DNA from 4 places in the Paenibacillus sp. FSL R10-2199 genome. Region 3 is predicted to be linked to each of the others. Evidence: riboswitches for the same ligand, from Rfam matches in the RefSeq annotation. Region 3 holds a riboswitch; each other region holds the start of a gene.
The links. Region 3 has a riboswitch for cyclic di-GMP ahead of NYE33_RS05735 (flagellar assembly protein A). Riboswitches for the same ligand answer to the same signal wherever they lie in the genome.

Region 1 (7,935 bases), 920 kb from region 3:
CGGTGTTGGTTTCACTGTTGGTGTTGGCTTCACTGTCGGCGTTGGTTTCACTGTCGGCGTCGGCTTCACTGTCGGCGTCGGCTTCACTGTCGGCGTTGGTTTCACTGTCGGCGTTGGTTTCACTGTCGGTGTTGGCTTCACTGTCGGTGTTGGCTTCACTGTCGGTGTTGGCGTCGGAGTGCACTTAGGTGTCGGCGTTGGCTTCACTGTCGGCGTCGGCTTTACCGTTGGTGTCGGCGTCGGCTTCACTGTCGGCGTCGGCTTTACCGTTGGTGTCGGCGTCGGCTTCACTGTCGGCGTCGGCTTTACCGTTGGTGTTGGTGTCGGCTTCACTGTCGGTGTTGGCGTCGGAGTACACTTAGGTGTTGGCGTTGGTTTTACCGTCGGTGTCGGTTTCACCGTTGCTGTCGGTGTTGGTGTTGCGGTTGGTTTTACCGTCGGTGTCGGTTTTACCGTTGCTGTCGGTGTTGGTGTCGGTGTTGGAGTTGGTTTCACCGTCGGCGTTGGCGTTGCGGTCGGTTTCACTGTTGGTGTCGGGCTTGGTGTTGCGGTTGGTGTTGGCGATGGGCTGGGTGTTGGTGTTGCGGTCGGTGTCGGACTTGGCGGCGGTCCATCTCCCTCGTATGTTCCAAGGTGCATTTCTACTCCGCCGCTAAAAGACTTGGCAATTAGCGTTCCGTAAAGCTCTGCACCGGAATAATTAACATCCGCCTTAGGCGCCAGTATCGTTCCCAAGAAGGTCGTATACGCAATATTCACCTTGGTCGCTTCGTAGAAATTGAACAACACTTGACTTGCTCTACCGTTATTCATTGCGAAGCTTGGTACATTGACCGTAGCTCCACTTATGTTAATAATTAACGTGGCATTCTGGGCAATGTTGAATTGAATATTGTTTGTATTCGCCAGCGTTGCCGCATCCAGATGAACTACGTTGAAAAGATCCGGCGCACTTATTGTAAGTGTTCCATAATTATTACCAACTTCTTTCGTAGCGGACAATGCCCCGTATGCTGCAGAACGCGAGATCAGATACTGCTTCTCAGCCGGGAAATCAATCGGGCTTCCCTGCTTCTTCGCGCCTATAATGTTCACACTAGGCTCATTGGCTTCAATGGTGTCCCCATACACAACGTTTCCGTAGATTTCTCCGCTGCCCGAATGTTTAAACTTCTTGCCGGCAACGAGTACGTCGGTGGCTGAAGAATTCCTGTAGGCCCTGGCTACCCCGTAACCTCCAGAGAGAGTAATATTCCCCCCCGCTGCAAGACGGCCTTCAATTTGATCATTGCCTTGCGTGAAATCGTCAAAGATAAAAGCATTAAAATTCCCGGCAATCCCCAAGACCGGCGTTGGATTGTAAGGCACACCAGATGTTGCCCTTACCTCCGTCCCCCAAGTGAAGGCGCTACTTACGGTCAGTACGCCCGCCAGAATAAAGGCGGCCGCTTTTCGCATTTTTTTTCTCAATAATCTACACCTCCTATTCAACTATTCTATGAAATCGCCGCAAAACTATAACAAAAAAAAGACCGCCACGAAGGGTTAGCTTCACGGCGGCCGGACGACCATAGCCCGGACTTAAGGGGCATCAGATTCCTGACTTTGCGTCCCGCTCTTTCGAAACGGTTTGCGTTTGTACATGATTGATATGAAATTGGAAAAGCTTATGTAATACCCAAGTGAAATCTGTGATATTTGTTACTTTAGAACTAACTCCAGTTTAGATGCCGACTGGCATATTGTCAATATATTTCCAATTCATTTCACAGCTATTTTTTTAAAGAAAAAAGATTAAAAAAACCTTTATCTATAAGGATTTATACAAGATGAGAATATAACTTCCTGACGAAAAAGGTCGATAATTCCGCTAATTCGCCGCAGTATTTTTCCCTTTTCACAGAGCTATTTCTTACAATTTTAAATATTAAAATTTAGTATTTTAGTCCTATTCCTTCTCCCTTCCCCCAACTCATCTCCGCTAAAGCAACCTCACCATGGTAAACGCGAAGAAACGGGCGCCATCCCCTTTAAGGATACCGCCCGTTTTCCGTTCATACCGGAGAGCTCTTTTATAGTAAAGGCCCTATGATATTCATATATTTTCACAAAAACTGGCGCCTAAGCAAACCCTGGCAGCAGTCTTTAATCGACATTTCTAGGGAGTTTGCGTAGAGGGCTGAAAATCTGCACACGCAGGAATCCATTTTTAGAGCAGCTGAATCCAGCCAATCATTGACACCCAGAGCGGAACGCTAAGGAATAACCCGAATAATAAACCGCGGCGGAGATTTCCTTCATGACTCATTGCCATTCTCCTTTTAAACTGATTTATTTTTAATCTTTATTATTTCAATTTTAATATAAAATAATTTTTCCTATTTTATTGTGAATTATGTCACATTAATAGCCTTCTTTTTTAAATACCATTGATTTTTTTTGAACTTCGGGTTAAATTACGAATATATGTTCTCATTAGAGGGGGTGAGATTGATGCACAGAGCAGAGAGCCAGGACAATATGCTGGTGAAATCGTATATCTTGCTGCCGCTCATTTTATCCGCCTTTGAACGCGATGCTTCCATCCTATCTGCAGAGCTGCGTACACCCGCTCCTTACCTGGAGGTTGTCCGGACAGCGGCGGGTGCAGCCATAGCCGATCTGCGGAATGTCCGCACCGAGATGAGAGCCCGTGGTCTGAAGGTCTATGCACAGCAGCAGCTGGAAGTTGGCATTGAAGCCAAATTTGTCTGCAGGGGTTATCATGAACGGATGCTGCTGCTGGATGATGTCATTACCGCCCAGTCTACTATCCGCATGCGCAGATATCTGGGTCTTGGCACTCCGGATTCAACCGCCTTGAGATGAACAGCATTCTGGCGATGTTAATTCTCAGCGTTTCTCCCCTCATAAAAAAGAGGCCCGCCATGATCGGCAAGACCTCAGGGTACCATATTACACCGGGGGATGTTTGGTAACCCCAATATACATCCCTTACCTGAAAATAAGCTGATACCCAGATAAAGATTACATTAAAATCGTCCAATACCCAAGCGTGCCGCAGATAACCACAGCCGCTACGGGATACAGGATCTTCCGGCTTACCTGATCCTTAAACACAATAAACAAACAAAGCATACAAAGCCATGCGATAAGAAGGCTGCCCATCTCTTATGCATACGCTCCTTCCCGGCAATTCTGCCCTGGCTCCTGCAGCATACCGCCGCAGAGTCCGCTTTCCATATATATAAGAAGATTACCCGCTGATTATCCCTATCATACCCGCTGACAGCTGATCTGCATGAAATTTTTATTTATTTGGCCACAAACGGATTCACCACTCCTGCTCAAGAACGGGATATTCCCAGAAACCTAAGCGCCCCTTGGCAGCTATAGGATGAGCCAGCGCAACTACCCCCTCCAGCTTCCAGGCATACCGGCCTTCTGCATAATCGCCGAACACATATTCATTCCCGCCCGGCCAGCTCTGCTGCGCCTGCTGAGGCGTAACCCCACAGCAACCGGCCAGCCGGCTGGTCGCAAGGATTACTCCGGAGGGCAGATTATCCGCGGTGTAGCCGTGCCGGGCAAGCACTGATTGATACGGCTCCGTCTTGCATATGGCCTTATCTACCTGCATACCGGCATGGATGGCTAAATCCCCCCGGTAAGACGTCGGCCAGGAACGGGTCTCAATCTGTTTTTCACCCAGCGCAATTAAGGTGGCCCAAGGCTGGCGAATCGTCAGACACTTCATACAAGGCTTGCCTCCATTCCAGAAAACACATATTGTCCAGTTTACACTCAGCTTTCCAGTTGTTCAAAAACTGTATGAGCAGCTTCATCGACCGGTAAGTAGGCCTCAATTCTTGGATATAGATGATGGCCCGCGGAAATATGAATTTGCTTGTACCGGATAGGAACCAACTTATCTGAGGCACCCATTCTGGCTAAGATCATTTTGTGCTGACCAGGCTCGGTACCTGTGTTATCAGGCCGCTTATTCCAGTACTTATTGAAATCACTGTATTGCCGGAGTCTTTCGAGGCTATGCGTATACCATGGCTCCTGTCTGGAGCCGGTGTGTATTTTTTGATAAGCATGTATACCCTCCACTGCATGAGATTCCCATAATTCAAAGGATGCGGCATTGAAGGTCGAGCGGGAGCGCACAGGATAATCCGCATTGAAGTGAAGATCTGCCATATTCAAGTCTTTATAGAAAGCTTGATGTGCAGGCAACTCAAATAACCGGCTAAACCGTTCATTCACCGCCTTGATATTTAACATGTGGTTCACAATCATTGCCGGCAGCGGCAGGCTGCTCAGGATCTGCCTCACTTCTTCCAGCGCCTGCTCCATAGCTGCTCCTTCAAGAGCCGGATAGACCGGGAGATAACCGGCAGCCAGCAGCAGAGCATTCCGTTCAACGGCTGTACACTCCAGATATTCAGCAATACAGATAATCATCCGGCGATCCGGCATGCGGTGTGAGCGTCCCATTAATAGGTTTTTATACGTAGGGCAAGCCATATCGTTAAGCTCCTGCTGAGTAAACCGTTTCAACAACGGATGGGGTTGATTAGCATAATCCAGTTGACGTGTTACGCGAAGATTCTCAATTTCAGCGATTACCCCCTTCAACGTCTCATCCTGAACGTCCCTATCCTTACGTATAGTCATCAGGCTCACCGCCTTTACCATATTGAGGTGTAGTTCTACTCTTGGTACAAGCCAATTCCTACAGTATACTCCACTATGAAAACAGGGCGCAATTTCCATTACGCTTCTAATTATATTTATGGAGGAGATCCTATGAATCGTGCAATTGTTACAGACTCACCGGCTAATGGATATTTGACCGTCAAGGAAGTCGCCGCACCGGAGGCCCAGCCCGGGGAGGCAATCGTTAGAGTGCATGCTTTCTCCCTTAACCGGGGTGAAGTTGTTGATGCAAGGAAGGAGGCTGAGGGATTCCGGCCGGGCTGGGATTTTGCCGGAACTGTTGTCCAGCAAGCCCGGAATGGCACCGGACCCAGAGAAGGAAGCCGTGTCACCGGGCTTCTCCCGATGGGGGCATGGGCAGAGCGGGTGGCTGCACCTGCTTCGTTCCTGGCAGAGATACCGGATAACATAACCTTCGCCCAAGCCGCCACTTTGCCTGTAGCAGGCCTGTCCGCACTTTACACCCTTAGAAAGGGCGGAATGCTGCTCGGCAAGAAAATATTGATCACCGGCTCCACTGGAGGCGTGGGAATCATGGCTCATCAGTTAGCCGCACAGTCCGGGGCATTTACAGTAGGTGTAGCAAGAACAAAGGAAAAAGCCCAGGTTGCCCGGGAAGCCGGCGCTAATGAGGTTGTGGTTGGAGAAGCTGCGATATCTCAGGCAATTCCTTACGGGCCTTATCATCTAATCGTGGATTCGGTGGGCGGTGATACACTGGCTGCTTTGATGCCTCAGCTGGAACCGGGAGGGACCCTAGTCTCGATGGGACATTCAGCCTCTCCTTACTCCACACTTGATGTCAGAGGCTTAGGCGGCAGAACCTTGTACAGCTTCTTTCTTGGAGAAGAAGTTAGCCGTTACTCCGTAGCCGACGATCTCAAACTGCTGGCCGGCCTCCTCTCAACAGGCCAATTAACCCCCCGCATTGAAGTGGAAGCGTCATGGGAGAAGATAGCGGAGGTATCCGAGGCGCTGCTGGAACGCAGATATTCCGGTAAGGCCGTGCTGTTGACCGAATAATTCTGATATAAAAAGCGCCTGTAAAGCACGCACGACAGATATGGCAAACCCGTTTCACCACAAAAGAGGTTAAATTGGTCATAATGTTCTCAATCTCTTAAATGGAGGATTAGGCAACAATCTCAATGAATCAGGCTACCCCCCATTGTATTGAAGGAGGATAATAAACATGCAGAACTAAATAAAGAAAGAAAGGATGAATATAATGGAAGATAGCATTAACCCCTTCCATCCTTATATTGGAATGTGGGTAACCGCAGATGGTTATATAAGGCATGAATTGCTGCCTAACGGCCGCTATGCTGAAGCACGCGGAAGCAGAAAAAGCGCTTATCAAGGAAGTTATTCTATTACAGGTGATCATATTGAATATGTAGATGATACCGGCTTCACCGCCGATGGTGATTTTCGCGATTCGGTGCTCTATCACGGAGGCATGGTCTTGTATCGGGAGTAAACCAAGTTTCCACATAACAGGAATAACAAAAACACCGCATTCTCAGGAGAATTGGCGGTGTTTTTGTGTGATGCAACTATATCGTTTCCCGGAACCGATGTACATCCCGAATAGGCGGCTGGCCGAACAAGCGGGCATACTCACGATTGAACTGCGTGGCGCTCTCATAGCCAACCTGATAAGCGACACTTGTCGCATCGCTCGTTGTCGCCAGGAGAATTTTCCGAGCTTCTGTCAGCCGCAGGCGTTTCTGATACTGGAGGGGGGTCATTGCCGTCACTTCTTTGAAACAGGCAAAAAAAGATGATTTGCTCATTCCGGCTGCTTGCGCGAGCTTCTCCACCCGCATGGGTTCCGCATAGTGGAGATTCATCCCTTCAATCACGTGGGCAATTTGATGGGCACGGCTGCCCAAGAGAGCGAACTGCCGTATAGAGTCCCCTTGCTCAGTCTGCAGCATACGGTAAAGAATCTCGCGCACTGCATAAGGAGCCAGCACCGGTAGATCATCCGGCGTATCCAGCAAACGGATTAGATGCATGACAGCCTCATGAAGCGGATCGCTCATCCGGCTGATAACCAAAGCGCGGGGAGGTTCTTGTCCTGTGTTTTCTGTGACATTGGATTGTTGAATCACATCCAAAATCTGATCCATATCGAACTGTAGCTGAAGGGACAAGTACGGGGTCTCTGGAGAGGCTTCAATGACTTGTCCGGTAATTGGCAGGTGCACGGAAGCGGCCAGATAGCTTCCGTGATTATAACAATAGCTTTCCGGCCCCAGCATTACCCGCTTGGCACCTTGAGCAATCACACACAGGGATGGCTTGTATACCGCAGGCACTGGCGCGGATATGTCGGAAGAACGAATAAAAGAAAGAGCAGGATAGGCGGTAACGATGGTCCCATCTTGTACGGCAATACGTTCGATTCGTTCGGTCAATTCAGTCAAGCGTATTCCTCCATTCTGCGACTATTACAATTTACTTTATTGCATTTTGGAGGATTAGGCAATCTCTTCACAGTATCCGGCTACCGCAAGCTTTGAAGTCGGCAGCATAATGAACATGTAACACCTAAGCGTATTTCATTCATAAAAGGAGCGGTGTGGCATGTCGACATTAAAAGATAAAGTAGTGCTTATTACCGGTGCCAGTAGCGGCATTGGAGAAGCGACCGCCAAATGGCTCGCTAAGCGTGGAGCACAGGTGGTGCTCGGTGCAAGACGGACGGACAGGCTAGAAAAGCTGGCGGAGGAGATCAGAAACGCGGGCGGGATTGCTGAATACCATTCCCTCGACGTAACGGATTTTGAGCAAATGAAATCAATCGTCCAATTTACAGTTCATCAATTCGGACGCCTTGATGCCCTTGTAAATAACGCAGGTGTGATGCCGTTATCGCCACTTGATGCATTAAAGATCGAGGAGTGGAACCGTATGATTGATGTCAATATTCGCGGTGTACTGCACGGGATCGGAGCTGCTATTCCCGTAATGAAGGAACAGAATTCCGGCCATATCATCAATGTTGCCTCCGTTGGCGCATATACTGTCTTTCCGAAATCATCGGTTTATTGTGCCACCAAGTTCGCGGTCCGGGCGATTACAGAGGGCCTGCGTCAGGAGTTGGGAGCAACAATCCGTACGACGGTTATTTCTCCAGGCGTAACCGAATCCGAACTGGCTGATACCATCACTGATGAGTCAGCCCTCGAGATGATGAAATCC
Region 2 (7,935 bases), on a different contig from region 3:
CCCTTGAGACCGTTGCGAGATACCGCTGTAAGTGCGTTGAGCTGAGCACTCAGTGCCAGCTTGTAATCATCCCGTGATACGGTGTACTTATTGCTCATAAAGCTTTGAATTTTCTGGAGATTATTATTCTCGAGCAGCATTTTCCCCCATGTCATCGTATATACCCATTTACTCTGGGTTTGAGACAATATGACAGGGTCTGGAAGCTCTCCGCTCTCCCCGATACCGATGGGTTTGCCGTCAGCCAGCTTCAGAAGGTTCTCGTAATAGGATTGCTTAAAGTCATTGTTATAAATATCGGCTGCCAGTACATCCACCTTGGCGGCACCCGGATAATAATTGCTGTAAGCCTTTGCCCACTCGTTCGGTGCATTCGGGTTCCATACCCACAGCAGATTATTCAGCTTATGCGTGTTCACCATACGGTCGTACACTATATCCCACAGCTGGGCAAAGTTATCCTTTTGCCCCCACCAGAACCAGTTGCCGTTCATTTCGTGATATGGACGCCATAAAACCGGAACTCCGGCATCCCGCAGTTCACCCAAGTACCCGGCTACCTCATCCAGCTCGGCGATTAGAGCTTTGTACTGCGGGGTTCCCGGAGTAACATAGGCGTCAAATTTATCCTGGCTCAGATTCATTTTCACATTAGCCCATTCGGGAGAGGTTCCCGGCAGATTCTGATGGAAGGTCATCGCCACAATGCCTCCGCCTTTGTGCCACTTAATGGCACTGTCTACGACAGCCTGACGCTGCCTGGCAATGGTCTCCTTGGACTGGTTGTTAATAGCTCCCAGCTCGTAGCCGTGCAGAACGGCATACTGTCCGCTTGCATTTTTAAGCTTATTATTGAATTCATCGGGGCTCTCCAGATAATCATGCTGGCCGGAGATCATACCTTTGCCGCTGAGATCGGACAGATAGCTGAGCAGTGCAGCAGCTTCCTTGGAAGCGGAGGGATTAACGGGTTGGATGGAAGCGGCAGGAGTGTTTACGGGGCGTGCTACGGGAAGACTGCGCGCCTCCCCCCATGGCAGAAGTGAAAGGATAAGGATAATTGGAATAATTGTTGTATATAGCCTGTACTTACGGTAAGTGTTCAATATAATCTCCTTTCCCCGGGTTTCACTGCCGCCTTAGGCGTGCAGGTATGCAGTTCTCTGTTAAGAGGCTGCAATGAATTAACCGGATGGTCTATAGCTTAGTAGCCCTGCTAATAGCAGGGCCATTAAGATTGGACTTTATAGGATTTAGAATTGTAACGTCTTAACCAGTATCAGCGCCAATAATGAATACAGCTGCGGGGGTATGAACTTAGGAAGCGGAAGGGAGAAACAGTGCGCTCGCGGGAACCGTTGCCTTAACTTGGCTCGAACTCTCCCACATCAGGCGTGCTCTGGCATCTCCTTGATTCTCATAGTACTCCACTTGAATATCATATAGCTGACCGGCTGTCAGGCTTATGCTTCCTGTGCGTTCGGTCCCGCTCTGCTTCATCCAGCTGTCGATCACAAGCTCACCATTGATCCGTACGCGGATGCCGTCATCTGAAGTGGTATAAATCTGATAAGTCTCAGTGTATAGCGGCTTGAGCTTACCGCTCCAGCGTACAGAGAAGAAATCTATGCCGATTGCGGCATCCGGCGTGCCTTGACGCCAGTTGAAGTCAAGCACTGCATCGGTACGTACCACTGCCGGAGCACCAGACAACGTCATATTATTGAAATATTCCGCAACCAGCCCATTCGCCGCAGGAGCCTCGGCCGTAAGATTCTCCGGTAATGGAGCTTCTGCCGGCGTCGGTACCGCTGTTGGCGTTGGTGCCGCTGTCGGCGTTGGTGCCGCTGTCGGCGTTGGTGCCGCTGTCGGCGTTGGTGCCGCTGTTGGCGTTGGTGCCACTGTCGGCGTTGGTGCAGCTGTTGGCGTTGGTGCCACTGTCGGCGTTGCTGTTGGCACCGGTGTTGGTGTTGATACTGGTAACGGCGTTGCTGTTGGTACTGGTGTTGCAGTCACAGCCGGAGCATCCAAAGCTGCTTTGCTGGCTGAAGAAGCAGCCGTGTTCACAAATAACGCACTTGTAGGGACAGTTGCCTTCGCCTGGCTTGGACTCTGCCACATCAGGCGGATATTGGCATCGCCGGCATTCTCGTAATACTCCACTTTGATATCATAGAGCCGGCCTGCTTGCAGAGTTATGCTTCCTGTACGCTCGGTACCACTCTGTTTGGTCCAGCTGTCGATTACAGCTGTGCCGTCAATATAGACGCGGATACCGTCATCGGAGGTAGTGATAATCTGATAGGTTTCACTGAAAGACGGTTTGATCTGACCCGTCCAGCGGATGGAGAAGCTATCCACTCCGAGCTTGGCATCCGGCGCTGCCTGGCGCCAGTTAAAGTTCAGCAGCGCATCATTCCGGACCAGAACCGGAGTGCCCGAAAGCGTCATGTTCTTGTAGTATTCCCCCTGAAGACCATTCTGAACGACGGGGGCCGTCACAGTATCATTGGAAGCAGGGGGCGGCGTCAGCACTGGTATCGGCATTGCTGTCGGTACCGGCGCTGGCGTTGCTGTCGGTACCGGCGTTGGTGTTGCTGTCGGTACCGGCGTTGGCGTTGCTGTTGGTACCGGCGTTGGTGTTGCTGTCGGTACCGGCGTTGGTGTTGCTGTCGGTACCGGCGTTGGCGTTGCTGTTGGTACCGGCGTTGGTGTTGCTGTTGGTACTGGCGTTGGTGTTGCTGTTGCTGTTGGTTTCGGCGTCGCCGTAGCAAATGTGCCTGCTTTATAATCGTCCCGGGTCACAGTATAGCTGTCGCTCATGAAACCTTTGATGGTAGCAACTGTGTTGGTTTCATACAGCATTTTTCCCCAGCTCATCATATATACCCAATTTTTCTGTGAGAGTTGCAGCTTTGCTGTGCTTGGCATTTGTCCATTCTCGCCAATGGCAATCGGTTTGCCATTCGCAAGTGCGAGCAGGCTGTCATGATATTTATTCATATAATCGTTCTCATATATATCTGCCGCGAGTACATCCACCTTGTCAGCCCCCGGGTAGGTCAGCGCATAAGGATCAGACCAGGCATTGGGTGCATTGGGGTTCCATACCCACAGCAGGTTGTTTAATTTATGAACGTTTACGAAACGGTCATACATAATATTCCAAAGAGCAGCAAAGTTATTTTTCTTCCCCCACCAGAACCAGTCACCGTTCATTTCGTGGTAAGGTCTCCAGAGTACGGGAACACCAGCATCCCGCAGGCTTTTAAGTGAAACTGCCACTTTGTCCAGATCTGCAATCAATGCAGTGTACTGTGTTGTACCCGGAGTAATATATTTATTGAATTCCGCCTGGCTCAGCGGTTTCTGAACATTGGACCAGAGGTATGCGGTACCGGGCAGATTCTCATGAAAAGTCATGGCTACAATGCCGCCGCCCTTATACCAGTTGATCGCGCTGTTCACAACATTTCTGCGTTGCGCCGCTGCTGTACTTTCCGATTGCCCGCTGATTACGCCCAGTTCATAGCCGTGAAGAGCAGCATATTGTCCGCTGGTTCCTTTCAGCTTGTTGCTGAATTCGTCCGGACTTTCCAGATAGTCATGTTGGCCGGTAATAATGCCTTTTCCAGTGATAGAATACAGATCATCCAGCAATCTGACTGCTTCGGTTGAAGCCTCCGGATTAACGGGCGCTTTGGAACTAGATGCAGCTTCTGCAGATGAAGGCATTCCGCCGAGTCCCAGAGGTACTGCAGTCAATAAAAGGGCCAGAGACAGCACAGTGCACAGCAAACGAGACTTACGGTAAGTTATCAAAATCCATCTTCCTTTCGGTAGCCAGGCTGCCACTCTTGCGAAGGCCCTATAGCTTTGCGTCCCTATCTTTCGATTAGGTTTGCCTTTGTCGTATTGGAAGGATTAATCCCTCTTACCGTAAGTATCGTCCCTATTTAGTTTTAATTTAGAGCAAAAATGAAATTTTCTTAATAAATGGTTCTTAATACCTGTTTTGGATTTGTAACAATTGGTTATATAGATAGATTAGACCTATGAAATGAATTGCTGCAAGGCGATATCTTCCCAATCCAAGGTGATTCGGATGTTATCTTCCTCCACCAGCTCAGAGCCGGTCTGCACTTCGATAAATTCCATATCTGTCAATGCCAGGATCGCATGCTTGGTGCCTTCCGGAATCCGTACGACATCCCCCGCCTTCACATTATGCATTTTCTCATTGAGCACAATGCTGGCTTCACCGCTGACAATGGTCCAGATTTCACTGCGTTTGTGATGCAGCTGATAGCTGATATTTTTACCTTCAGAGATAAAGATTCGCTTCGTCAGCACCTCATTGCCTTCCGCATATTTCACATAATCAATTACCTTGTAGTGGCCCCAGCGGCGTTCTTCGTACATCGGTCTTTGTTCAAAAGATTTCAGCACTTCTTTAATGCGCGGGCTCTCCGCCTTGTGCGTAACCAGAATTCCGTCCGGGCTGGCGGCGATAATCAGATCCTTCGCTCCGATCACGGTGATCGGAATGTCCAGCTCGTTGATCAGGCAGGTGCCTTCGGAATCTGCAGTGACGAAGCCTTTGCCGACATGATTGCTGGTCATTTCTTCAGTCAGCGTGTTCCAAGTGCCCAGATCCTTCCAGAATCCGGCGTAAGGCTGAACCACGATATTCTCTTCTTTTTCCACCACTTCGTAATCAAAACTGATGGAAGCCAGCAGTTTATACTGCTTCTGCAGTTCCTCATAGTTCAGCGGCAGTCCTTTGCGCTGCAGAATATCCAGCAGATAACCTAGACGGAAAGCAAACACGCCGCAGTTCCAGAGCGCGTTCCGGCTGATCAGCTCCTCAGCCTGCTTGCGGTCCGGCTTCTCCTGGAAGTGGCTCACCTGCAGATACCCGCTCGCCCCCGCTTCGGCGCTGGTAGGAATGATATAGCCGTATTTCTCGGAAGCATGCTCCGGAACTACGCCCATCAGCGCCAGATTGGCGCCGCTCTCCAGCATCGTGCTCTCCAGCTGCAGAACGGTTTCGAAGAAGGACGACTCCACATAAGGATCGACGGGCAGGATGGCTACCGTCTCGCTTGGTGAAACACCGGCGACCGAATACAGATAAGCTGCTGTCAGTGCGATGGCAGGGAAGGTATCGCGCCGCTCCGGCTCAACGATAATCGGCACCCCGCTGCCCAGCTGGCTCTGAATCATCTCTACCTGGCTGCGGCCGGTAGCCAGGTAGGACGATTCCGCCATCCCTGTCTCCTGCAGCTGTCTCCATACCCGCTGTACCATGGATTCCGGTTCACCTGCCGGGCTTTCCAGTACTTTCAGAAATTGCTTCGAACGTGAATCATTGGACAAAGGCCAGAGCCGTTTACCAGAACCGCCTGATAGAAGTACTAGTTTCATAAGTGAACCCTCCTAAGTTTATATGATGTCGCGAAAATATCGGATTGTTATTGGGAGCTGGCTGCGTTTGCTTAAGCCTAAAAGCGGCTGTTATGAGGGTCACTGCAAGGAATGTTTGGACTTTCGGCCGCTGTTGTCTCCGGATTTCCTGATTTAAACCGCTTATCGCGGTAGAAATCCGGAGACAAAGGCGGACGCTAACGCTCCTACAGTTCCAAAATTCCTCTCCGTTCCATTACATAACAGCTGGCTTATTCGCTTCGCCCGCAGGCGAAGCTCCCGGCTAAAGATCCGGCTATTGCCGCTTGGTTGAGCGGCAATTGAATCAGCTGCTGCCGCTTGTTGTTGCGGCAATTGAACCTGCGGCTGCCCCGCCTGCTTTTGCGGGGACAAAGCCATTCACGCTTGTTCCAAGGCGGCGCCGCTCAACTATGCGGCGGTGAGAGATTTAAGGGATTAAATGCATCTTGTTCCAAGGGATTTCCGCTCGCTGTAGCAGCGAAGGGGAAACATAACACTCTTGTTCCAAGGTTTTACGTTCACTTACGCGGCGGTGGAATCAAGAGCACTAATGCCCCTCATTTCCTCCATTGGCCCACATCCGGTGCATTCAGAGGAATTTATCCCTTAATTTCCCCGTACAGCACACTTTCGGCGGAATTAGAGGGGTTTTTCCCCTTAATTTCCCCGTACAGCACACTTTTGACGGAATTAGAGGGATTTTTCCCCTTAATTTCCCCGTACAGCACACTTTCGGCGGAATCAGAGGGAATTATCCCTTTAATTTCCCCATACAGCTTACTTTCAGCGGAATTAGAAGGGTTTTTCCCTCTAATTTCCCCGTGCATCACACTTTCAGTGGGAGGCTGCGGGATCACTGATAGACCAAGAGCTTAGACCGCGCCAGCAACGCTGGCGGAGAATCCGCTAAGGCCGCCCATCTGCGGGCGTCCGACAGAATGATACTCCAGGCCGGTTCCTTCGATCTGCTCTTTGCTATAGACATTGCGGCCGTCGATCAACACCTGACGGCGCATGCTCTTCGCCAGCAGATGCAGGTCGATATCCTTGAACTGGCTCCAGTCGGTCAGGAGGCATACCGCATCGCTGCCTTCGGCAGCCTCTTCCGCCAGCCCGCACCAGCGAAGCTGCGGGTGATCATATTGCGCCCGGAAATTCTCGGCGGCAATCGGATCATAGAGCTTCACCGTGGCGCCTTCGGCTACCAGCGCTTCAACGATTTCACGGGCAGGCGCCTCGCGGACATCATCAGTGTTCGGCTTGAAGGCGAGGCCCCAGATGCCGATGACTGCGCCGCGCAGGCTGCCCAGCGATTCATGGAGCTTGGAGATGATCATGAAGCGCTGGCCTTTATTGACCTCGACCACCGATTTCAGCAGCTTGAACTCGTAATCCACGTTACCGGCAATCTGGATCAGCGCATTGGTGTCTTTCGGGAAACAGGAGCCTCCATAACCGATACCGGCCTGCAGGAAGGTAGATCCGATTCTCCGGTCCATTCCCATGCCCTCGGCCACCTCGGTTACATCAGCTCCCACTTTTTCGCAAATATTGGCGATTTCGTTAATGAACGATATTTTAGTAGCCAGGAATGCATTTGACGCATATTTAATCATCTCGGCGCTGCGGATATCCGTGACGAACACATTGTCTGTGAAGCCCTGATGAAGCTGGCGCATCATCGGCTCAAGCTCAGGATTATCGAGTCCGATCACGATCCGGTCGGGATGCAGCGTATCGCGGATCGCGGAGCCTTCACGGAGGAACTCAGGGGCGGAGACAATGTCGAAGGGATGATTCGTGTGCGAAGCGATCAAATTGCGGATTTTCTCATTGGTGCCTACGGGTACGGTTGACTTGGTCATGATGACCTTGTAGCCTTCCATTGCCTGCGCAATTTCAATGGCTGCCCCTTCGATATATCTTAGATCCGCTTCACCGCCCGGCAGTGAGGGGGTCCCTACGGCAAGGATGACGATGTCGGAGCGGCGGACCGAATCCTTAAGATCGGCCGAGAAGCTCAGCCTGCCCTCACGGAGATTCATTTCGATCAGTGCCTCAATACCCGGCTCATAGATTGGGGATTCCATCCGGTTCAGCTTCTCGATCTTCGCCTCATCCTTATCCACACAGATGACATGATTTCCGTTAAGGGTGAAGCAGACACCTGAGACAAGACCTACATATCCGGTACCGATTACTGCGAGTTTCATACAATCATCCTCCTTTTAGGAAATTGACGTAGGCCTGTTCCACATACTGCTTGAACTGGACCATAAACGCCTGCTCATCAAATTTACGTGCATGGCCCATAATCTGCTCGATATCCCACGCATAGGATTCTGCTTCATCTATGGCCTGGAGCAGATCATCAACTTCCTGGTGCTGGAAGAACACGCCGTTGACGTAAGGAATAATCGTGTCCAGCGCTCCTCCGGCCTGATAGGCGATGACCGGTCTACCTGCTGCATTCGCCTCCAGGGGCGT
Region 3 (7,935 bases):
CTCACGGGCTGTTGCCGCCATTTCCTTGGTGATGAGGCATAGGTCCGGGAAATCGCAGGTTGTGACGCTGCCGGAGTCTCCGCAGATGCGGGGTCTGCCCGTACGCAGAGCCGCGATCTCCCCGTTTGGAAGCAGCCGTGCATTGTCTCCGGCTGCGAAATAAATATCCTGCGGTGGAGGTGGAGGCAAGATGCCTCCTTCTACGTCGAATCCGGGAATTCCCTCTTCGGGCGGCAGCTTGCGGGCGAATACCTCTCCCTCTCTGGCGAAGGGGGCTCCCGGAAACCGCAGATAATCTAAGGAATCTGCAGCTTCCGCAGTTCGTCCCTCCCGGAGCATTCCATTGCCTGTGAGCGTATGCTCCGGGAGGGATAGCTGCAGCCTTGATTTCTTGCCGGGCAGCGGGGCTCTCCCTTCTGCGATACAGACAGGGAGATATGTAGGGTTGTTCAGTTCGGCGTATAGGGCCGGGATATTCAGATTCCGCAGAATGGAGCGGTTATCCAGCGAAGAAAGAATCTGTTCTATGGTGAGCGTGGACAGCAGCATCGCCCGGTTAGGCTCAGCCCGGACTGCGGCTTCGAAGGAAGCCGGGCAATTGACCAGATTCCAGGCGTACTTCTCTGCACGGTACAAGGTGAAATGCACTTTGAGCTTGTCAGGTGAAACCGTAATCTGATACTGTGGCTTCTCGCAAATTTCCCAGGTAATATGATCCGCTGAGGTTACCTCAGTAGGCTCTGTAACGGTCTTCCAGTTGATCTTCAGCACTACAGGATGAACAGCGGAGATCCGGGCGGGCTTGCCGCCAGAGAGCGGGGGAGTAATGAAGATCTGATTATTCTGCACAAGGATAATTCCATCCTTATCTCCATTCATCCCGCCGGAAGTCCGGCCCTCCACAGAGAAAGAATCCAGGAATCCGGTCCGTTCAAGCATCAAGGATTCCACGAAATCATATCGGGTTGGTTCGATGAATTGCTGCGGCATTATCTTAACCTCGCTTTTTCGTATAATCAATGGCATTCGTACAGAAAAGAGCATCATAAAGCCTGGGGGATCTCCCGGTGACTGATGGCTTACGTGGTCTCTATTGGCAGCCTGGCGACCATAAACGCGGATTCTCAGCATTCTTAGGCCCATTGCTTTGCGTCCTACCCTTTCAGGAAGTTTGCCTTTAGAAATAGATCAATGATATACACTCAGCATGAGGCGATTTCAATCGACTGTAATCGACAAAAAAGGTCATAACTGGTTCCTGCGCTGCAGGAACTTCTGCAAACAAGCTTAATTCTAGTACTTAAGGAGCTATTTTTCAACTGTATTCTGCCAATTTATTAATAATCTTGAAATGTGCAGCTCTATATTGCTTGAAAAACTGGTTTCCCAGCGCTTACAGCTTATGGGAGGAGTCTGCTCTGCAAGAACAGCCGGATCTTTGAGCTGGAGAACGGACTGCTGCTGAGGCTGCCTGCGTTGGGCGGCTTTTTTTAATATATGAATAGGGTTAATCCGGGGTTTATATGTAATGTTTATGTTATATATGTAGAATAACACAAACAATTATCTCATTATTTCGTAATAAAAACGAAGACATTGCAAATTTGTTGTAATATAATCTAACAAACAGCAGGAAATATAAAATTAATGTTAATAAACATAACATTAAATACATGCATTGAATTCTGGAAGGGGAGCATGAACCATGCAGATTACAGCAGCACCTTACACCTGGCCCTATGACGGCGTCCTTGATCCGGCGAAGACGGCACTGATGATTATCGATATGCAGACGGATTTTTGCGGCAAAGGCGGTTACGTGGAGCGAATGGGCTACGACCTCTCATTAACATCCAGAGCGATTCAGCCGATTGGGCGGCTACTGGCACGCATCCGGGAAATTAACGGATTCACCGTTATCCATACCCGGGAAGGCCATAAGCCGGATCTGTCCGATCTGCCGGCGAATAAACGGTGGCGGAGCAGACAGATCGGTGCTGAGATCGGCTCGGAAGGACCGGCGGGACGGATTCTCGTACGGGGCGAGCGCGGCTGGCAGATCATTGATGAACTGGCACCTATACCGGGAGAGCACATTATTGACAAGCCGGGTAAAGGCAGCTTTTATGCTACGGACCTGGATTTAATATTGAAGAATAAAGGGATTACCCATCTGATTCTGACCGGAATCACGACGGATGTCTGTGTACACACGACGATGCGCGAAGCCAATGACCGCGGTTATGAATGTCTGATCCTGGAGGATTGCACGGGTGCTACGGATTATGCCAATCACCTGGCAGCGCTCAATATGGTCAAAATGCAGGGCGGTGTCTTCGGCAGTGTGAGTGATTCGCAAGCGGTGCTGAAGGCGCTGGAGCAATTCTAAATACGAATTACGAATGACCAGTATTCCAAATAACATCATAACGGGGGAATCACCATGTGGAACAAGTCCAGAACCAAAGCGCTTATCCTGCTCACTTCACTAATGCTGCTCATTACAGCCTGCGGCAACAATTCGGATACCGGCAAGGCTGAGGGACAGGGGGCGGAAGGCTCCGGTGAGCTTAAGAAGGTTGTTCTGAGGTTGAAGTGGATTCATCAGGCGCAGTTTGCCGGGTTCTATACCGCAGTTGAAAAGGGCTTCTATAAGGAAGCGGGGCTGGATGTGGAGATTCGGCCGGGAGGCTCGGATTTTCCGGCGGTACAGATGGTCGCTTCGGGCAGTGAGGAGTTCGGGGTAACCGGTGCTGACCAGATCATTATTGCCAGAGAAAAAGGCGTACCGGTTAAGGCGTTATCTGCGATATACCGCAAAACCCCGTTCGTAATGTTCACGCTTAAAGAATCCGGTATCACCACAATGGAAGATCTTGTCGGCCAAAAGGTGGGCATCAAGCTCGGCGGCAATGAAGAGCTGACCTTCCGTGCTATGGAGAAAAGCGCGGGCATCGAAACCTCGCAAATCGAAGAGATGCCGATCAAATATGATCTCAGCCCCTTATTGACCGGCCAGGTCAAGGCATGGCCCGGATATGTAATTAATGAGGTGCTGGCTGTGCAGGAGCAGGGCAAGGAAGTCAATATTATCGACCCGAACGACTATGGCATCAATTTCTATGCCGACACCCTGTTTACCACGGAGTCCGTGATTGAGAAGGATCCGGAAATGGTCCGGAGTTTCGTACAGGCCTCCATGAAGGGCTGGGATTATGCGATGGAGCATCCTGAGGAAGCGGCAGAATTCGGCCTGAAATACGGAGAAAAGCTTGATCTTGCGCATGAAGTCAGCATGATGAAGGCCAGCATTCCGCTGCTGGAGCCGGAGAAGCTTCCGCTCGGCTCGATGGATGAGGCGGCGTGGGAGACGCTGCAGCAGAATCTTATCGATCTGGACTTTGTGAAAAAGCAGCAGGACATCGGCTCATTGTTCACCAATGAGTACTTGAATTAAGGAGGGAACCGGTATGACAACAGCGATGAAAGAACAGATGAATTCCGCCCCTGTGAAGAATCCCGGTACCCGGGACACGATGCTCTCCTTGCGCAATTGCTCTCTTTCCTTCGGCAATGTGCCTGTGCTTGATAATGTCAGTCTTGACGTATACCGCAATGAATTCATCTCCATTCTCGGACCGAGCGGCTGCGGGAAATCAACGACACTGCGGCTGATGCTGCGGCTGCTAAGCCCGGAAGGAGGCGGGGAGGTTGCCTATTCCTCCCCGGACCTGTCGCTGGGCATGGTCTTTCAAAAGCCTGTACTGATGCCATGGCTCAGTGCCCTGCAGAATGTCATGCTGCCCCTTGAGCTGGGCCCGAAGAAGAAATTCAGCAAAAAGGAAGCGCGTGAAAAGGCGGAAAGTGCCCTGCGGCTGGTCGGCCTGCAGGATTTCCAGAACCACTTCCCGCATCAGCTGAGCGGCGGAATGCAGCAGAGGGCGGCGATTGCCAGAGCCTTGGCCGCCGATCCGACCGTGCTGCTGATGGATGAGCCGTTCGGTGCGCTGGATGAACTGACCCGTGAGAAGCTGAACTTTGAGCTGCTGCGTCTGTGGGAGAGTCCGGAGACAAGTCTAAGCAGCATTGTAATGGTTACCCATTCTATTCAGGAATCCGTGCTTCTGTCGGACCGGGTGGTGATGATGTCACCCCGGCCGGCCGGGGTGACAGATATTATTCCGGTACCGCTGCCTTCACCGCGTCAAGCAGGAATGGAAGAGCTGCCGGAATTCCACCGGACCGTCAAGGAATTGAGAAAGCGGGTGAAGCATCTATGACAGCCAAACTCAAGGACAGCCTGTACCCGGTCACCTTTGCACTCGGCTTCCTGATCTTGTGGGAGCTGGCCGTACGGCTCCTGTCGGTTCCGATGTATTTGCTGCCTTCTCCAACCCAGGTGGTCTCGGCCATCGACGGTTCGCTGTGGTCCCATACGCTGGTTACCCTGGGTGAATCCCTGACCGGATTCATGCTCGCTAACATACTCGGCCTGATTACTGCAGTTATTTTTGTTCATTCCAAGCCGATTGAGAAGGGGATGTTCCCGCTCGCTATTGCCCTTAAGACTACACCGCTGGTTGCGCTGGCGCCGCTGCTTGTCGTGTGGCTGGGGACCGGATATACCTCGAAGGTCATCGCTTCGATGCTGATCTGCTTTTTCCCGATTCTGGTGAACAGTGTCAAAGGTCTTAAGGCGATTGAATACGAGGCCTGGGAGCTGTTCTCCACCTATAAAGGAACCAAAAGCGAAATCTTCTGGAAGCTGCGGCTGCCGACCAGTCTGCCTTATATCTTCTCCGCACTGAAAATCTCGACCTCGCTTGCCATTGTTGGAGCGATTGTCGGCGAATTTGTCGGGGCCAATAAGGGGCTGGGTTATGTGGTGCTCGTCTCTTCCTATCATATGGATACTCCGGTGATGTTCTCGGCCATTATTGCTTCGGCGCTGTGCGGTCTGCTGCTGTTCTGGTGTATCGGGCTGCTGGAGAAGAAGGTTATTTTCTGGACAAGGAGCGATGATCTGTGATGAAATGCTCGGTGATCAAAATCCCTGCTGGTGCGCCGAATGACATGTCCGGCCTGCAGGCGGCGATAGAAGAGGGGCTGTTCCGGCCCGAAGAGGTTGCAGCTGTACTGGGAAAGACCGAGGGGAACGGCTGTGTCAATGATTTCACGCGGGGCTATGCCGTTATGGCGCTGAAGGCGTTCTTCGCCGGGGTATCCCAGGAACAGCGGCCTGCAGAAATATCCTATGTGATGTCCGGAGGGACGGAAGGTGTGCTCAGCCCGCATTTCACGGTCATTAGCCGCAGCGGCCAGGCAGAGACGGGCGTAAATGCTGATGGTCTAAAGTCACTTGCAGTCGGTACTGCCAGAACACGGACCTTCCGGCCGGAGGAGCTGGGCCGGCTCAGCCAGGTGGACGCTGTGGCGGATGCCGTGGCCCGGGCGGTCCTGGATGCCGGAATCACCTCGGAAGCGGATGTGCATTATGTGCAGATTAAATGCCCGCTGCTCACTGCAGAGCAGATGTATGACGCGCACAGCCGTCAGGTATCGCTCGTTACAGAGGATACCTATAAATCCATGGGATATTCCAGAGGTGCATCCGCACTGGGGACTGCCGTTGCCCTGGGTGAAGTGGAGCGCTCGACATTAAGTGAAGAAGATATATGCGTGAACTGGGATAAATTCAGCGCTGTGGCGTCTACTTCAGCCGGAAGTGAGCTTGCCTACTGCGAAGTGATTGTGTTCGGCAATTCGCTGTCTGCGGAAGGCCCGTATCACATCGACCATGCAGTCATGAAGGATGCTATTGACGGCGCAGCGCTGCAGGGCCTGCTGGACCGGTATCCCGGTGAGGAGCTGGTGCAGGTGCTGGCCAAAGCTGAAGCTGATCCGGACGGAGTCATCCGCGGACGGCGCCATATCATGCTGGATGATTCGGATATCAATCATACCCGGCATGCGCGGGCTGTGGTCGGCGGTGTACTGGCCTATGTCGGCGGCGATCCGATGATCTACGTATCCGGCGGAGGCGAGCACCAGGGCCCGAAGGGCGGAGGGCCGGTAGCGGCTGTATTCCGCCGCAGATAGCGGGCTTTTTTCAACCTATACCTATAACTTATACATCATGGAGGAATGGATTATGCATACACAGGAAACGGAAGTGCTGACAGCGGCGGACATGACATGGGAGTTAATGCCGAATCATATTGAGCTGTACCACCGGGAGATCGTCTCGGCAGCGCAGGCGGACCGTCTGGGCATCCGGATGAGCTCGATTCTGTGGGAGAAGCTGGGTGTTGGCGGTCAGGTATTACCACACTATCATGATGTGGTGGAGATTATTCATATCACTGTGGGGGAGGTCAAGCTGCTGTGCGAGGGTGAATGGTACAGCTACCGGGCCGGGGATACCTTCCATGTACCTGCGGGTGTAGTCCACTCCGTTGCGAATGCGGGGGATTCGCCGTCTGAGCAGATCAGTATTTTTGTACCGGCCGAGACGAATGTACCTGCGAACCATTTTTTTGGCACCACTCTGATCGAGGATGTGTATTCTTCCAAGCTAAAGTAAAGGCGGCGGAGCTATGGGCAGCAATGTAATCACCGGATTGAACTGCAGCGATATCCTGCTGATTCCCGATCTGAAGGAAGCGGTGGTCCTGGCGGGAGCCGGAGGTCTTGGGCGTTACATTAACCGTGTCAATGTGATGGAGGTTCCCGATGTGATTGACTGGGTCCGTCCGGGAGAATTTCTGATTACCAGCGGTTTCCCCTTCCACGGTCAGCCGGAGCTCATCACCGAGATTATTCCCCAGCTGAACCAGAAGGGCGTATCCGCGCTTGGGATCAAGACAAAACGTTATATTGACGAAATTCCGGCACGGGCGCTGGAGCTGGCGGATCAGCTTAATTTCCCGATCTTCGAGCTGCCGGCGGCTATCTCCTTCTCCGACGTTGTACGTGACATTATGGAACGGGTGCTCGTGCAGGAGGCCAGGGAGCTCTCCCAGCTGCAGAGCCGCTTCCAGAAGCTGTCCAAGCAGCTTCTGCATGGCGACGGCATCGAGGATTTCCTGCTGACGCTGGATGGTATGCTGCATAATCCGGTCGTGCTGCTGGATGATACCGATCAGGTCCTCTGTTCCCCGCAGGCAGAGGCGCTGGAGCTGGCAGAGCAGCTTCCGTTATGGATGCAGCTGCGCCAGGAGGGCAGTCTCGGGATAACCTTCCTGACGGTCGGAGAGCGGCGGATCCGCGCCTATGTATCGTCCGTCCATGACAAGGGAGTGGATCAATGCCTGCTGGTGCTGCTGGAGTGGAACCGCGAGCTGGCGGTTGTAGATCAGTTAACCATTGACCGGGTGGGGGTACTGGTCGGGCTGGAGATGATCAACGCCGGTGCCCGCCGGGAGGTTGAACTGAAGTATGTCGACCAGTTCCTGCAGGACTGGATCAGCGGCCGGATTGCCGCAGCCGAGGATTTGAAGCTGCGGGCCGAGGCCTGCGGCTGCCCGCTTCCTGAGCGTCCGCTGCGCGCCGTAACCGTCGGCTGGCTGGAGGAGAAGCCGGAGCTTAAGCAGCTGCAGCAAGCGGTGAAGCGGGTGCGGGCCCGGGGAGATCTTCAGCATGTGAAGCTTACGATCCTTGAAGGAGAATTGGTTCTGACGGTTCCGGAGCAGCCGGATATTCCATTGGAGGAAACGCTGGGACGACTGCTGGCTGAGATGAACCGGGTGTTTGCCAAGGAGAGCTGCGCCTTCTGCATCGGAGATCTTGCGGAAGGTCCCGACCAGGTGCGCTTCAGCTATGAGTCCGCCCGCAAAATCGCCCGTATCTGCGAGGTCAGCGGTTACAGCGGGGCTTATGTGGATTACCGGAAGCTGGGTGTCTTCAGGCTGCTGTACCATTTGCCGGAGCTTGCGG
Region 4 (7,935 bases), 810 kb from region 3:
CTGCAGTCCGTGAAGAGCAGCTATCCGTGATTGAGGTTACTGATAGAGTTATGGCCCGTGTGCGGGGGATTGAACAGAAGCGGAGTCCGCGCGGGATCAGACTCGCCGGTAAAACGGCTGCGTTCACAGGGATGCTGGTCATGCTGCTGCTGATCACAGTAACAGCCTACGCTGCCTCGGAGTATATTCAGATCCGGAATAAGGCAGGCGAGGTGAAGGTACAGCATCAGGCAGAGAACCCCAATCCGGGACCGCCGGCTGCGTATAACAAATACGCATGGAAGCTGATGGATTTTGCCAAACCGGGGGAACTGATCGCCTATTTCGTTAGAGGAGAGAAGCTTCCTGAAGGGGCGGAATCGGCACTGCAGTTTGCAGGCAAGGAGCTGCGTCTGACCGATTACCCGGCTTTCCTTGGAGAGATGAATAAATTGAAGACGCCTGTATTGCCCAAGGAAGCCGGAGGTTATGAATTTAAGTATGGCACGATACACCCCGGCTCACCCTTAGCCGCGGAACGCGATGAAAATCCGCTTTACCGTCAGACTCTTGACGAACTGATGGCTGAGGCGAAGCAGAATACCGGCCGCAATCTGTTCATGAAGGCGATCCCGTGGACCGAAGCGGCTTCTATTGGCGGCAAGTATACCAGAGAAGGGGCGGTCATCGAAATAGGGGCTACCCTGCTGCATGGAGGCAATGTGCAGGTCATGCTAAGACCGGAGGTGGCCGCAGAGAAGCTGGAGGTAGAGGGCCGTGAGATCGTATACAATCACGCCGACAAGCCAGAGGTACGGCCGGATATAAGCTACCATTACCTGAACTGGTACAACGAGCAGCAGGATGCGTATTATATTGTCACCACCTACGGTGACCGGAAGCTGACCAAGGAGCAGCTGCTGGATTTGGCGGGTGAATTGATCCGGGGCGGGCTGTAGGCGGCGGTTCTGGTGAGTGATTTTGTTAAGTTCAGTCTATACAGGCATAAATGTTGTACGTACTGCAACATTGGTTCATAAATACCGGCTGTTCAGTAGGATTGTTGTATGAAATACAACAATAGCTTCGTTAATCGGCCTGGAACGAGGGAATTGCTGCATTTTGTGCAACAATTATAGATTTAGGCCGTGTTATTGAGGGAAATGTTGTATTCTGTGCAGGATTGTAATAAGCACTCCATGTGCAAAGGATGAATCGGGCAACTCTTGCTTAAACAGCAGCCGGAAGTCCAAATATTCATCGTTGAGCAGCCAGCAGCTTAAGTGAATAGATTGAATTCAATTTAGGTATTAAAAGGTATTCAAAAAGGAATCCAAAAAGGCATCCGTAGAGCGAATACGCTCTGCGGATGCCTTTGGTGTTCATACGTATGAGGAATGAAGGATGCCGCGGGAGGAGGGCTTAGCCCTCCAACAGCAGCGCCTCTGGATCTTCCAGTAATTCCTTGACTTTGACAAGGAAGCCTACCGCCTCTGAACCGTCCACAATCCGGTGATCGTACGATAAGGCGACATACATCATCGGACGGTTGGCTGTCCGCTCTTCATCCAAGGCGATCGGACGAAGCTGGATCTTATGCATGCCGAGAATGCCGACCTGCGGCGTATTGAGGATCGGCGTAGACAGCAGAGATCCGAATACACCACCGTTGGTGATCGTGAAGGTACCGCCCTGCAGCTCCGGCAGACTGAGCGTGTTGGCGCGCGCTTTGGAGGCGAGCTCGCCGATCTTGCGCTCGATTTCCGGGAAGCTAAGCCGGTCGGCATCGCGGACGACCGGCACGACCAGGCCTTCCTTGGCAGCTACGGCAATGCCGATGTCATAGTATTTCTTCAGCAGGAGATCCTCACCATCGATCTCGGCATTCAGCAGCGGATAAGCCTTGAGTGCGCCGATCACGGCTTTGGTGAAGAAGGACATGAAGCCGAGTCCGACCTCATGCTTCTCTTTGAAGGCATCCTTGCGGCGTTTGCGGATGTCGAGAATAGCGGTCATGTCCACCTCGTTGAAGGTGGTCAGCATGGCAGCCGTCTGCTGCGCTTCGACCAGGCGGCTGGCAATCGTCAGCCGTCTGCGCGACATGCGCTTGCGCTCGGTCGCTTTGCCGTCCTCGGCATGCGGCGCCTTGCCCGCCGGCGCGGGCGGCTTCACCGGCTCCGGCCGCGCCCCCGCCGCCGGAGCTGCAGGCGCAGCGGCCTCCGGCACGGCTGCGCCATGGCCGTTCACATCGGCCTGGCCGATCCGGCCGATGGGGTCGCGGGCACTGACCTCGCCGAGGTCGATGCCCCGCTCCCGGGCCAGCTTGCGCGCCCCCGGCGAAGCCAGGGCCGCAGAGCCCGCCGCCGCACCTTCGGAGGCGGCAGGAGCAATTGCCGCTTCCGGCTTGCCGCCGTCAGGGGCGCTGCCGCCCGTCGCTGCACTTGCCGCTTCCGGCTTACCGCCGTCAGGGGCGCTGCTGCCCGTCGCTGCTCTTGCTGCTTCCGGCTTGCCGCCTCCGGCTACTGCCGCACCGTCGGCGCTGCCGATAATGCCGATAGCTTCGCCAACAGCAACGTTCTCGCCCGCCTGGCGCAGGATGGAGGAGATGACACCATCCTCCTCCGCACTGATCTCCAGGTTGACTTTGTCGGTCTCAAGCTCCGCGAGCACATCGCCCTGGCCGACAGTGTCGCCCTCTTTAACCAGCCATTTGTAGATCGTTCCTTCGGAAATGGATTCGCCCAAATCGGGTACTTTAATTTCGGACACAGGCCGTTACCTCCCCAAATATAGTAGTTTACGTTATCGAGAGACCGCCTTGCTGTTGTCAGGAAGACGGTACAGGTGCTTGTACTTGAGCGTTTAGTTTCAGGGCTTCTCTAACGATGCGCCGCTGCTCGAAGCTGTGCACATCCGCATAACCGCTGGCCGGGCTGGAGCGATCCGGACGTCCGATATACTGGACGGTAACATTCTGCGGGGCAATGGCGCGCAGCCGGGGTTCGGCGTAGCTCCAGCCGCCCATATTCTTCGGTTCCTCCTGCACCCAGATGATTTCCTGCAGGGAACGGAACGAACTGAGATGTGCGCCAAGCTCACGTTCCGGGAACGGATACAGCTGCTCCAGGCGGAGAATATGCAGCCAGGAGAAGTCCTGTCCGCGGGCGGCTTCCAGCTCAGTCTGCAGGTCGATGGCGACCTTGCCGCTGCATACCACCAGGCGCTTGACCTCTTCGGGCTTGCTGCCGAGCAGCGGTTCCGGAAGCACCGGCTGGAAGCTGCCGGAGGCGAGATCAGCACCGGCCGAGGTACTGCGCGGATTGCGGATCAGGCTCTTCGGTGCCATGATTACCAGCGGCCGGGCGTCGGGCTGTCCGCAGAGTGCAGCCTGACGGCGCAGCAGATGGAAATACTGGGCCGCGCAGGTCAGATTCGCTACGGTCCAGTTCTCCTCGGCGGAGAGCTGCAGATAACGTTCCAGCCTGCCGCTGGAGTGTTCCGGTCCCTGGCCTTCATATCCATGCGGCAGCAGAATCGCAAGATTGCTGCGCTGTGTCCACTTGGCGCGTCCGGCAGAGATGAACTGGTCGATAATGACCTGGGCGGCATTGGCGAAATCGCCGTATTGCGCTTCCCAGAGCACGAAGGTCTCCGGTGCGAATACATTATAGCCGTATTCATAGCCGAGTACAGAGGCTTCTGACAGCGGGCTGTTGTAGACGCCGAAGGAGGCGCGGGAATCCTTAAGCTGGTGAAGAGGGGAGAAGAGCTCCCCGCTCTCACTGTCATGCAGGACAAGGTGGCGGTGAGCGAAGGTGCCGCGCTGTGAATCCTGTCCGCTGAGGCGGATCGGCGTGCCGTCCTTCAGAATGGTAGCGAAGGCCAGGGTTTCGGCCAGCGCCCAGTCTACCCGTTCACCGTCATTCAGCGCATCCTTGCGCCGCTGCAGAATCCGCTCCAGCTTCGGATAGACTGTGAAGCCGGCCGGTACGCTCAGCAGCTCACGGTTAATCTCCTGGAGGCTGGCCAGCGGAACCGCTGTAGGGCGGTGCACCGGTGTTCCCGTATCCAGGACGACCGAAGTCTTGGATTCGGCGTTCTTCTGTTTCCCTTCCTTCATCTGCTCGAAGGCCTGCTGCAGCACACTCTCGGCCTCGGCAATCATGTTCTTCACCTCATCGGCTGTAACGACCTTCTCGCGCTGCAGGCGTTCCGCATAAATGCGGTAGACGGTAGGGTGGTTGCGGACCTTGCCATAAACCACCGGCTGGGTGGTTTCCGGATCATCCATCTCATTATGGCCGTGCCGGCGGTACCCGATCAGATCAATCAGGAAATCCTTCTTGAACAAATGGCGGTAAGCGCTGGCCATACGGACGGCAGCAATACAGGCTTCGGGGTCGTCGGCATTGACATGCACTACCGGGATCTCATAGCCCTTCGCCAGATCACTGGCGTAATGCGTGGAGCGGGAATCTTCACTTTCGGTGGTGAAGCCGATCCGGTTATTGACGATAATATGCACAGTGCCGCCATTCTGATAACCTTGCAATTTGCCGATATTAAGTGTTTCCGCAACAATGCCTTCACCAGGGAAGGCGGCATCGCCATGCATAAGCACGGCCATGGCTTTGTCCGTATTCAGCTTAGGCAGGCCTGGGGTGCCCCGTTCCTCCTGGGCTGCACGCGTGAAGCCTTCAACGACCGGATTCACGAACTCGAGATGGCTCGGGTTGTTCGCAAGCGTGATGCGGGTACGCACAGTTTCGCCTTCGCGGACGGCGCGGTCGGCGCCTAGATGGTATTTCACATCCCCGCTCCAGCCATAGGTGACACCCATGGAGCCTTCGGACGGGAAGAGCTCCTTGTTCGGCGAATGATGGAATTCCGAGAAAATAATATCATAAGGTTTGCCCAGAATGTGGGCAAGCACATTAAGTCTTCCGCGGTGGGCCATACCCATCAGGATATGCTCTGCGCCGTCATGTGCGGCAGCGCGGACAATTTCATCCAGCATAGGCACGAGGGCATCATTGCCCTCCAGGCTGAAGCGCTTCTGGCCGACGAAGGTCTTATGCAGGAAGGTCTCGAACTGCTCTACCTGAATCAGGCGTTTCAGCAGCTCTTTGCGTTCCGCATGGTTCAGTGGAGCAGGCGACGTTGTGGATTCCGCCTGGCTGTTGAGCCAGCGCAGCTCACGCTCGTCATGCACATGCCCGAATTCATAGGCAATGGTCTGTGTGTAGGCCTGGCGCATTCTGTGAACGGCATCCATAGCGGTATGCACGCCCTCAGGGGCATTCTCCCAGATCAATGAAGCCGGCAGGGCATTCAGATCTTCGCGCGTCAGCTCATAGGTCTCGATCTCCAGCCATTTCGCCATCGGGTTGGTGCTCCGCTCCAGCGGATCGATATCGGCAGCCATATGGCCGTATATTCGGATGTTAGCCATTAGCTTGGAAGCTTTAACGGCTTTCCTGAGCCACTCTGTATCTCCTGAGATGGCGGGGGGAGGCGTCTTGACGGCATCCGGAGCCAGGGGAGGCGGGCCGGATACTGTGAAGAGGTCGCGGTAATGATGCTCTACGGAAGTGGGGTCCTTGACAAACTGCTCGTATTTCTCCTGAATGTAGCCCAGATTGGGACCGTAATACTTGCTCCAGACAGATTCGTTATAGGGCTCTTTGACGGCCATGAGTAGGTCCTCCTAACGGATAAACTCCACATGCGGTATATTAGGAACACCGCTTAGCGGAGCTGCGATGTTTGCGGTTTCATTCTCATCTTATTGTGCTACTTTCCGGCAGGGTAATCAATTCATACTTTCGTGCAATCCGTTCGCAAAACGGTATGATTCAGCAGGGGATTCATACGGAACAATCATAAATTTCCCGAGTGAAGCCGGAAAAATAAAATATCGTTAAAATTAATAAAAAATTAAGGGATTTAGGTGGTTGTAAATCATAGAAATGGGTAATTGTTTCTATATTGTGTTACGGGATTAATATCTATTTAGTATATTTAAACTAATTTGGACCGATTGAAGATGAATTGGAATTATTTATACAAGCTATTGGCAATTTTAGCTAAGGGTCTTCACGATTTAACATAAAAAAATTCCAGAAAACGACACACTTTTCATGTAAGATCTTGTATAATGTTATTGCGGAGAACGGTTTCATCGATTCTTTTCAGATCCTTTCATGTAAAGGGTCCAGTAAAGGGTAAACCTGCCGAAAGACAGGGGCACAAAGTCTCGGATCTAAAGTAGAAATACTATGATGGCCGGACTGCCTGGGGACGCGAAAATTCTAGGAGGAGATTTCTTGGATAAGTCCAACCAGGGGAATGACGAACTGCAGGTAGTTGATCTGGATTTAGAATGGGTGCATTTGCTAATGTCTGCTAAGCAGGCTGGCATCCAGGCAGACGAGATTCGGCGTTTTTTTACTGAAAAAGCACTCCAGGCGATGTAGGGCATTCAGCATTGTACGGATACATACAGAAGAGGGCACAGCGGTGTACACCGCTGTGCCCTCTTCTGTTGGAATTTACATGTTGTTTCGGGGTCCCCGCAAAGTACCTGGGTAATCATCGAGGCTGCTGCCTCACTTTGTGGGGTATTTCAGTTATCCTTCTGCTCCAGCCGCCATTTCTGATAATCGAGAAACTCCTTGAATTCACGTTTGCTTATACCAGAGGCCATCGCATCCTGAACCAGCCTGAACCATTCTCCATCGAGAACCGGCTCTGCAGTTTCTGCAATTCCGCCATACAGTAATACGTGAATGGATACTTGGAGTGCATCGGCAATTTTTTCGATAAATTGAATGGAGGGGTTGGATTGGATATTCCGTTCGACATTACTTAAGTATGATTTCGCCACGTCAGCCTTATCCGCAAGCTCGGATAAAGAATAACCCTTCTCCAGCCGGAGCCTATGGATGCGGCTTCCCATATTATCTGACACGATTACAACGCCCTCCGTACTTTTTGTTATCAGTATAACAAAAATTCGCAAAACGGACAAAAACCCTTGTTCCTGCCAGAAGCTGGCGGGGAGAGACAAAACGGCATATCCAGCCCGGATGAGGGAGGATATGCCGTTTTGTGTATATAATTTAATAGCCTTATTTGGCTTCTCCCAAACCTTGCGTAGCATTGAATGTCCAGTTCAGCGCCAAGCCGTCACCCTGGAAGATATTCTGATCCTGGGTATTGTCAACGAATTCGAAAGCAATCTTGAAGGTTTTGGTTTGGGTAGCGGCGATGCCTCCCGGCAGTACACCCGCCGTTACGAGATCATAGCTGGAAGTGTTCTTCAGGTCCTTCAGGGAGATCTCGGACAGCACATGGCCGGCAAGCGGACCGCTGGTATAAGAGCTGTCGAGAAGTTTGATTTTGAAGTGATCTCCAAGATCCTGGCCGGCATTATCGCCCTTCGCATCAGTTACAGTGTAGCTGGTGGCCAGCGTTAGGAGTTTGATATCCAGGGTGCCGTCATTGGACAAGGTGAACGTGCGTACGGTGTAATCACCCGGTTTCAGATTGGTCAGGGCAACAGGTGTATTAAAGGAAGAGCCGAGCTTCAGCGTGCCTGCCGCGAAGGTTGCCGTGCTGGTTGCTGTGGAGCTGAAGTAAGCGAAGGTGCCCCCTCCGATTAAAGACAATCCCAGTGCTGCCGATGCTACGCCAAGACCCAATGTTTTTTTGATACCCATAATTAATTTCCTCCTCGAGTATATTATGTTTTTTTAAGATCGGTGATCAGGAATGCATATACAGATAGATTATTTGAGGGCGCCTTTTTCCTGGTTGGCTTCGAAGTTCAGGGTCAGGGCCAGTGTATCGCCTTGATAGTAGTTTTGCGGCTGGAAGGTTTCCTTGAAGGCAAACTGTACGCTCAGTTTATCTGAGGTGCCTGCTTTGATGCCCCCATTCTCTACACCAAAGATT

Region 1: another riboswitch for cyclic di-GMP. It lies ahead of NYE33_RS01600 (choice-of-anchor A family protein); the one in region 3 lies ahead of NYE33_RS05735 (flagellar assembly protein A).
Region 2: another riboswitch for cyclic di-GMP. It lies ahead of NYE33_RS34935 (PA14 domain-containing protein); the one in region 3 lies ahead of NYE33_RS05735 (flagellar assembly protein A).
Region 4: another riboswitch for cyclic di-GMP. It lies ahead of NYE33_RS02085 (anti-repressor SinI family protein); the one in region 3 lies ahead of NYE33_RS05735 (flagellar assembly protein A).

The regions. Positions count from the first base shown of each region.
Region 1 is NZ_JBBOBO010000001.1:370,999-378,933, forward strand. Features, by position in the region: gene NYE33_RS01600 (choice-of-anchor A family protein) at 1-1,470, opposite strand, end outside; cyclic di-GMP riboswitch class I at 1,553-1,645, opposite strand; gene NYE33_RS01605 (hypothetical protein) at 2,494-2,868, shown strand; gene NYE33_RS01610 (ASCH domain-containing protein) at 3,335-3,757, opposite strand; gene NYE33_RS01615 (MmyB family transcriptional regulator) at 3,805-4,782, opposite strand; gene NYE33_RS01620 (zinc-binding dehydrogenase) at 4,816-5,748, shown strand; gene NYE33_RS01625 (Atu4866 domain-containing protein) at 5,954-6,205, shown strand; gene NYE33_RS01630 (AraC family transcriptional regulator) at 6,282-7,157, opposite strand; gene NYE33_RS01635 (SDR family oxidoreductase) at 7,318-7,935, shown strand, end outside.
Region 2 is NZ_JBBOBO010000002.1:1,627,627-1,635,561, forward strand. Features, by position in the region: gene NYE33_RS34930 (glycosyl hydrolase) at 1-1,106, opposite strand, end outside; gene NYE33_RS34935 (PA14 domain-containing protein) at 1,318-3,822, opposite strand; cyclic di-GMP riboswitch class I at 3,836-3,916, opposite strand; gene NYE33_RS34940 (sugar phosphate nucleotidyltransferase) at 4,054-5,427, opposite strand; gene NYE33_RS34945 (UDP-glucose dehydrogenase family protein) at 6,321-7,661, opposite strand; gene NYE33_RS34950 (glycosyltransferase) at 7,666-7,935, opposite strand, start outside.
Region 3 is NZ_JBBOBO010000001.1:1,292,327-1,300,261, forward strand. Features, by position in the region: gene NYE33_RS05735 (flagellar assembly protein A) at 1-990, opposite strand, end outside; cyclic di-GMP riboswitch class I at 1,093-1,186, opposite strand; gene biuH (biuret amidohydrolase) at 1,706-2,389, shown strand; gene NYE33_RS05745 (ABC transporter substrate-binding protein) at 2,444-3,457, shown strand; gene NYE33_RS05750 (ABC transporter ATP-binding protein) at 3,471-4,280, shown strand; gene NYE33_RS05755 (ABC transporter permease) at 4,277-5,029, shown strand; gene NYE33_RS05760 (ring-opening amidohydrolase) at 5,029-6,099, shown strand; gene NYE33_RS05765 (cupin domain-containing protein) at 6,152-6,583, shown strand; gene NYE33_RS05770 (PucR family transcriptional regulator) at 6,597-7,935, shown strand, end outside.
Region 4 is NZ_JBBOBO010000001.1:480,845-488,779, reverse strand. Features, by position in the region: gene NYE33_RS02100 (hypothetical protein) at 1-938, shown strand, start outside; gene odhB (2-oxoglutarate dehydrogenase complex dihydrolipoyllysine-residue succinyltransferase) at 1,402-2,748, opposite strand; gene NYE33_RS02090 (2-oxoglutarate dehydrogenase E1 component) at 2,807-5,674, opposite strand; cyclic di-GMP riboswitch class I at 6,193-6,277, shown strand; gene NYE33_RS02085 (anti-repressor SinI family protein) at 6,306-6,455, shown strand; gene NYE33_RS02080 (helix-turn-helix domain-containing protein) at 6,605-6,937, opposite strand; gene NYE33_RS02075 (TasA family protein) at 7,110-7,700, opposite strand; gene NYE33_RS02070 (TasA family protein) at 7,770-7,935, opposite strand, start outside.